One region of the Edwardsiella piscicida genome, then DNA from elsewhere that is predicted to be linked to it. Evidence: riboswitches for the same ligand, from Rfam matches in the RefSeq annotation. Region 1 holds a riboswitch; each other region holds the start of a gene.
What was found. A riboswitch is a leader RNA that binds a small molecule or an ion and turns the genes downstream of it on or off. The one in region 1 is predicted to bind thiamine pyrophosphate.
Positions count from the first base shown of each region.

Region 2: it holds a riboswitch for thiamine pyrophosphate, as region 1 does, so the genes downstream of both, thiC (phosphomethylpyrimidine synthase ThiC) here and thiM (hydroxyethylthiazole kinase) in region 1, are expected to answer to the same signal.
Region 3: it holds a riboswitch for thiamine pyrophosphate, as region 1 does, so the genes downstream of both, thiB (thiamine ABC transporter substrate binding subunit) here and thiM (hydroxyethylthiazole kinase) in region 1, are expected to answer to the same signal.

Region 1 covers NZ_CP090968.1:1,150,297-1,152,558, reverse strand. The annotation lists gene thiD (bifunctional hydroxymethylpyrimidine kinase/phosphomethylpyrimidine kinase) at 1-656, opposite strand, end outside; gene thiM (hydroxyethylthiazole kinase) at 653-1,456, opposite strand; TPP riboswitch at 1,491-1,587, opposite strand; gene uraH (hydroxyisourate hydrolase) at 1,686-2,093, opposite strand; gene dcuC (C4-dicarboxylate transporter DcuC) at 2,203-2,262, opposite strand, start outside.
Region 2 covers NZ_CP090968.1:195,233-197,494, forward strand. The annotation lists gene thiC (phosphomethylpyrimidine synthase ThiC) at 1-1,173, opposite strand, end outside; TPP riboswitch at 1,284-1,399, opposite strand; gene nudC (NAD(+) diphosphatase) at 1,567-2,262, shown strand, end outside.
Region 3 covers NZ_CP090968.1:672,461-674,722, reverse strand. The annotation lists gene sgrR (HTH-type transcriptional regulator SgrR) at 1-591, shown strand, start outside; TPP riboswitch at 633-732, shown strand; gene thiB (thiamine ABC transporter substrate binding subunit) at 773-1,768, shown strand; gene thiP (thiamine/thiamine pyrophosphate ABC transporter permease ThiP) at 1,744-2,262, shown strand, end outside.

The DNA.
Region 1 (2,262 bases):
GTGCAGCCCGTCCCGTGAGTATGGCGCGTCGCCACGCGCACCGCGCTAAAGCGCTCGGCGGCGCCGTCGCGGGTCAGCAGCCAGTCGGGGCTCTCCCCGCCCCGCAGGTGTCCCCCCTTCATCAATACCGCCTGACACCCCAGCGCCAGCAGCGCTTCACCCTGGGCAACCATCGCCGTCTCATCTTCCGCCATCGAACACCCCAGCAGCGCGGCGGCCTCCGGCAGATTGGGGGTGATCAGCGAGACCTGCGGCAGCAGCTGCTCGCGAATCGCGCTGACGGCCTGCGGCGCCAGCAGCGCATCGCCGCTTTTGGCCACCATAACCGTATCCAGAACGACGTACGGCAGCGGGTAGCGCGTCAGCGTCTGAGCGACGCAGGCGACGATATCGGCGCTGGCCAGCATGCCAATTTTCGCGCTGTCGATACGCACATCGCTCAGCACGGAGTCCAGCTGCGCCCGAACAAACCCGGTGTCGATAGGGTAAACCGACTGTACGCCGCGGGTATTCTGGGCCACCAGCGCGGTGATGACGCTGGTGCCATAGGCGCCCAGCGCGGAAAAGGCTTTGAGATCGGCCTGGATCCCGGCACCGCCGCTGGGATCGGTACCGGCGATGGTCAGGGCATTAATCCGTTCTGCGCGCATACTCATGCCCCCTCCCCCGCGATGACGGCGGGCTGAAGGCCATACAGGGCATCCAGGAAATGGGGCGTGAAGCTGCCGGGACCGCTGGCCTGCGCCGCCGCCCGCTGACCCGCCAGCGCCATCACCCGACAGGCGCTGGCTACCGCCGTCAGACGATCGTCCAATACGCTGAAGGCCGCCGCCACCGCCGACAGCGCGCAGCCGGTACCGACGACCCGGGTCATCAGCGGATCACCGCCGTCGATCCGGTAGCTGTTATCTCCATCGGTCACGTAATCGCTGGCGCCGGTGATCGCCACCACCGCGCCGCTATCGCGCGCCAGCGCCGCTGCCGCCGGCAGCGCCGCCAGCGCATCATCCTGACTGTCGACGCCGCGTCCGCGCGAGGGGGCGCCGGCCAGCGCCAGGATCTCAGAGGCGTTGCCGCGAATCACCGCCGGGCGCAGGTGCAGCAGACGATGGGCGAAATCACTGCGGTAGCGCAGCGCACCGACGGCCACCGGATCCAGAACCCAGGGGGTTCCTGCTAGGTTGGCCGCCTCAATCGCCGCCAGCATACTGTCGGCGCGCGCGTCATACAGCGTACCGATATTGATCAGCAGCGCGTCGGCCAGCGCCGCAAACTGGCGGGCCTCCTCGGCCTGCACCACCATCGCCGGGGCTGCGCCCAGCGCCAGCAGCACGTTGGCCGTTAGACTTTGCACCACTTCATTGGTCAGGCAGTGAACCAGCGGCGCGCGCTGGCGTAAGGTCATCAGCGCCTGAGCGCACAGCGCATCAGGCAGGGGGGCGGGTTGTGTCAACATGGCGTCTCTCCCACCGGCGTGAAGAAGGCGGCGCGGTCAGACACCGTGACTTCCCTACGCTGGCATTATCCAGATCAGGTAATACGGGTATTTCTCAGCCTTCACGTAGAAGGGCACCCCGAGTCAGTTGTTCATCAAAATACTGTCATTAACACACGGTTAATCCAGCGGCAGGATAATACTCACGCCGGCGATTGTAAATGCGCGGCGGCACACCGCGCGGGCGACGTTAGCTGCCGCGGTACGTAGCGTAGCCATACTGGCTTAGCAGCAGCGGCACATGCAGCTTTTCATTCTGCTGCGTTACCTGGAATAAGACCGGCACCTCCGGGAAAAAGGTCTCCTGCCCCTGACCATGAAAATAGGCGCCCGTTTTAAAGGTCACCCGATAGACGCCGGGGTCCATATCGGCGGCCGCCGGGTACAGCGAGCGGACGCGGCCGTCGTTATCCGTCGCGGCGTGGGCGATCTCACGCCACGCGCTGCCATCCTGCCTTTCCAGCATCACCGCCACCCCGGGGGCCGGTTTTCCCGTCTGCTGATTCAGGATATGCACGCTCAGCGTGCCCACCGGCGCGGCCTGCGCCGCCGCGCCGATTACAGATAACATCGCGGTAAGTAAAAGCATTTTTTTCATCACTGGGCTCCCATGTTATGTCATCCCTTCGGCAGCCTAGCAAAATGCGTCCCCCGCTTTATTAAACTTTTCGTTATCTTTTCAGCGCAATCACCCCATACCCTGCGCGCTACAGCGGCAGCAGGGTAAAGGTCAGCAGCAGATTCATCAGCGCCGCGACCGCCATCGG
Region 2 (2,262 bases), 960 kb from region 1:
GATGTCATAGGCGCTACAGATCTCGCAGATCTCGCGGAAGTGCGTATAGAGGAAGTTCTCCTGGTGGTGCGACAGGCACCATTTGGCCATGATGGCGCCGCCGCGCGATACGATGCCGGTCAGGCGCTCGGCGGTCATCGGAATGAAGCGCAGCAGCAGGCCCGCGTGCAGGGTGAAATAGTCCACGCCCTGCTCCGCCTGTTCTAACAGCGTATCCCGGACCAGCGGCCAGTCAAGGTTCTCGGCGATGCCGTTGACCTTCTCCAGCGCCTGGTAGATGGGGACGGTACCGATAGGCACCGGGCTGTTGCGGAGGATCCACTCGCGCGTCTCGTGAATATAGCGGCCGGTAGAGAGATCCATCACGGTATCGGCGCCCCAGCGGGTGGCCCACACCAGCTTTTCGACCTCTTCCTCTATCGAGGAGGTGACAGATGAGCTGCCGATGTTCGCATTGACCTTTACCAGAAAGTTACGCCCGATAATCATGGGCTCTGACTCGGGGTGGTTAATGTTGGCCGGAATGATGGCGCGCCCGGCGGCGACCTCGTCCCGGACAAACGCTGGCGTGATATTGTCCGGCAGGTGGGCGCCGAAGGCGATCCCCGGGTGCTGCTGACGTAAGACGGCACTGCGAATGCGCTCGCGCCCCATATTTTCACGCAGCGCGATAAACTCCATCTCTGGGGTGATGATACCCTGTCTGGCATAGTATAGCTGCGTGACGCGATGTCCCGGTCGCGCGCGCCGCGCGGATGAGCGCTGTTCAAAACGCAGCGTCTCCAGATCCCGATCGGCCTGGCGGCGGCGAGTATAGTCTGAGCTGCGCCCCGGCAGGATCTCGCTGTCGTTGCGCTCCGCGATCCAGGCGCTGCGTATGGCCGGCAGTCCGCGGCGTAGATCGATCTCCGCCTGCGGATCGCCATAGGCGCCGGAGGTGTCATACACCGCAATCGCTTCATTATCACGCCACTGCGGCTGCTCTGGCGTTCCGCCGATCAGGGTTGGACTTAAGCTAATTTCGCGCAGGGGGACGCGGATATCCGCTCGCGAGCCCTGCAGGTAGATGCGTTGGGAGCTGGGATAGGCTTGCGCCTGGAGATTATCGATAAAGGCCTGAGCCTGGGCCCGGCGCTGGCGACGCGGCGCGTCGCGGTGAGTAAGGGTAGACATAGCAAATTCCTGCCATCAACGGTGTTACAGGGAAAAATTGCTTGTCTGGAGCTCGGAGAGGAGTAATGAATAGTGGTGAACGTTTCAAAAGGGCCTGAGCCCGGTTCAGCGTGATAATTACTCTTGTTCCCTTCGTGGGTATTAGCCCAATCAGGTTCCGCGGATCCCGAATCAACGGTCTCAGCCTGTGATACGGCGTATCAGCTAGGCACTCCGACAAGATAGCGCGCAGCGCAGGCTGCGCCTACGATGCGGGAGCCAGTGTAAGGAGCGGCCTGCGAAACTGCAAGCATTGTTAATAATATGTTTAGTAATGACGTAGACTTGATGCGCGCTGCCTGCGCGGGGGAAGCCGGGCGCGTCCATCGAGCGTAAGGGGTTTATACGGTGACAGTGGCACAGCAATTGAGTGACAGCGATAGCGGCTGGTGGGTGGTCAGCGATCGGGGACGTATCTGGCTGCCGGAGGGCGAGCTGCCCTACGGTAGCGCCGCTCAGTGGCATTTGGTCGGCGAGACGGCGTATCGCATCGGTGAGTGGCAAGGCATGCCGGTATGGCTGCTGTGTCTGACGTATCCGCAGGACATGACGTCGGTTCGCCAGCTGATCGATGCCGATCGCGGCCTGTTTCAGCTGGCCGGGCGCGGCGTGCAGCTGGCGGAGTTTTTTCAGTCCCACCGTTTCTGCGGCTCCTGCGGGCACCCGATGCACGCGAGCCAGCAGGAGTGGGCGCGTCTATGCGCTCATTGTCAGCAGCGCTATTACCCACAGATCGCCCCCTGCATCATCGTTGCCATTCGCCGTGATGATCACATTCTGCTGGCGCGGCATAATCGCCACCGTAACGGAATCTATACCGTATTGGCGGGCTTTGTCGAAGTGGGGGAGACCCTGGAGCAGGCGGCGGCGCGGGAGATTTTTGAGGAGAGCCGACTGCAGGTGAAGAACCTGCGCTACGTGACCTCGCAGCCGTGGCCGTTTCCCCATTCGCTGATGATGGCCTTTCTGGCCGACTATGCCGCCGGCGACCTGTGCCACGATCCTAAAGAGCTGCAGGAGGCCGATTGGTATCGCTATGATCGTTTGCCG
Region 3 (2,262 bases), 480 kb from region 1:
ATCGCCCTATTGAACAACGCCAGCCACCTGCACCAGCGCTACTGGTCTCCCGCCTACGGCCTGCTGCCGCGCTGGCACCACAATAAGATGCTCAGCGATCGCCCTAAGCCCCCGCAGCTGACTCACCTGCGAATCACCTTCTACAGCGAGCATTCGGAGTTCCACGCCCTCTATCAGGCGCTACAGCCGCTGCTGGCGACGCACGGCGTCACGCTGGAAATGCAGGAGATCGACTATACCCGCTGGCACGACGGCGCCGCCGAGAGCGATCTGTGGCTGGGCAGCGCCAACTTTTATCTACCGCTGGAGTTCTCCATTTTTGCCATGCTGTACGAACTGCCGCTGCTGAGCCATTGCACCGGGCTGGATCTGGCCAGCGAGGCCTGCCGCTGGCGTGAGCAGCGTCTGCCGGTGGCGGAGTGGAGTCAGCAGCTAGTGCAGCGACATCAGCTGCATCCGCTGTTTCACCACTGGCTCAAGCTGCACGGCCAGCACAGCATGCGCGGGGTGCGCATGAATACGCTGGGCTGGTTTGACTTCAAGTCGGCCTGGTTTGCCCCGCCGGAGCATCCTCCGGCCGCCTCCCGTTAACAAACGTCTTTCTAATCACGCACGCGCTCTTTACAATAAGCGCCGTCTCAACGGGGTGCCCGGCGGATCGTCGGGCTGAGAGCATACCCGTCGAACCTGATCCGGTTAATACCGGCGGAGGGATTTGAGAGAGCCCGCTGCTGCTCAAAGACCTTTGCCACCGCCACCAAGGGAGTGCAAAGTGTTAAAAAAACTGTTTTCGACTCTGGCCCTACTGACGGCCTCGCTGCTGGCGCAGGCGGCCGACAAGCCCGTTCTGACCGTCTACACCTATGACTCTTTCGCCGCCGACTGGGGACCCGGGCCCAAGATCAAGCAGGCCTTCGAACAATCCTGCCACTGTGAGCTCAAGCTGGTCCCGCTGGAGGACGGCGTCGCCATCCTTAACCGCCTGCGGATGGAGGGGAAAAACAGCCCGGCCGACGTCGTGCTGGGGCTGGATAACAACCTGCTGACCGCCGCCCGGCACAGCGGGCTATTCAGCCCCAGCCAGACGGACACCCGCGGACTGCAGATCCCCGGCGGCTGGCACGACGCCAACTTTGTCCCCTATGACTACGGTTATTTCGCCTTTGTCTATGACCGCCAGCGAGTTAACAATCCGCCGACCAGCCTGAAACAGCTGGTTGAGGGCCCGGAAAAGTGGCGCGTCATCTATCAGGACCCGCGCACCAGCACCCCGGGGCTTGGCCTGCTGCTATGGATGCAGAAGGTCTACGGGGATCAGGCGCCAGCCGCCTGGCAGAAGCTGGCGCAAAAGACCGTCACCGTCACCAAAGGGTGGAGCGAAGCCTATGGCCTGTTCCTCAAAGGCGAAGCGGACATGGTCCTCAGCTATACCACCTCGCCGGCCTACCACCAGATCGAAGAGCACAGCGATCGCTATGCCGCGGCGATGTTTGACGAAGGCCACTACTTGCAGGTCGAGGTCGCCGGCGTACTGAAGCACAGCCCCCAGCCGGCGCTGGCGCACCAGTTTATGCAGTTCATTACCACCCCGGCGTTCCAAAATGCCATCCCGACCGGCAACTGGATGTATCCGACGACAGCGGTGGCGCTACCGCCGGCCTTCGCCGCCCTGCCCAAGCCGCAGAAGACGCTCAGCTTTACCGCCGACGACGTCGCACAGCACCGAGCTGAGTGGATCCGCGCATGGCAAAGCGCCCTGAGCCGCTGATCCCCCGCTGGCTATGGCCGGGCGCGCTGGCCGCCTCGCTGCTGCTGGGGATCGCCCTGCTGGCGTTCGGCGCGCTGTGGTATAGCGCCCCCGCCGCCGCGCCAGCAGCGCTGTGGCGGGATGGCTATCTGTGGCATGTCGTTCGCTTCAGCTTCTGGCAGGCGCTGCTCTCGACGCTGCTGTCGCTGCTGCCGGCCATCGCGCTGGCCATCGCGCTGTTCCGCCGCCGCTTTCCCGGGCGGACGCTACTGCTGCGCCTGTGCGCCATGACCCTGGTGCTGCCGGTGCTGGTGGCCGTCTTCGGGCTGCTGAGCGTGTATGGTCGCCAGGGATGGCTGGCGCTACTGTGCCAGACGCTGGGCATTGACTACCGCTTCAGCCCCTACGGGCTGCAGGGGATCCTGCTGGCCCATGTGTTCTTCAACCTGCCGCTGGCCACCCGCCTGCTGCTGCAGGCGCTGGAGTCTATCCCGGTTGAACAGCGTCAGCTCGCC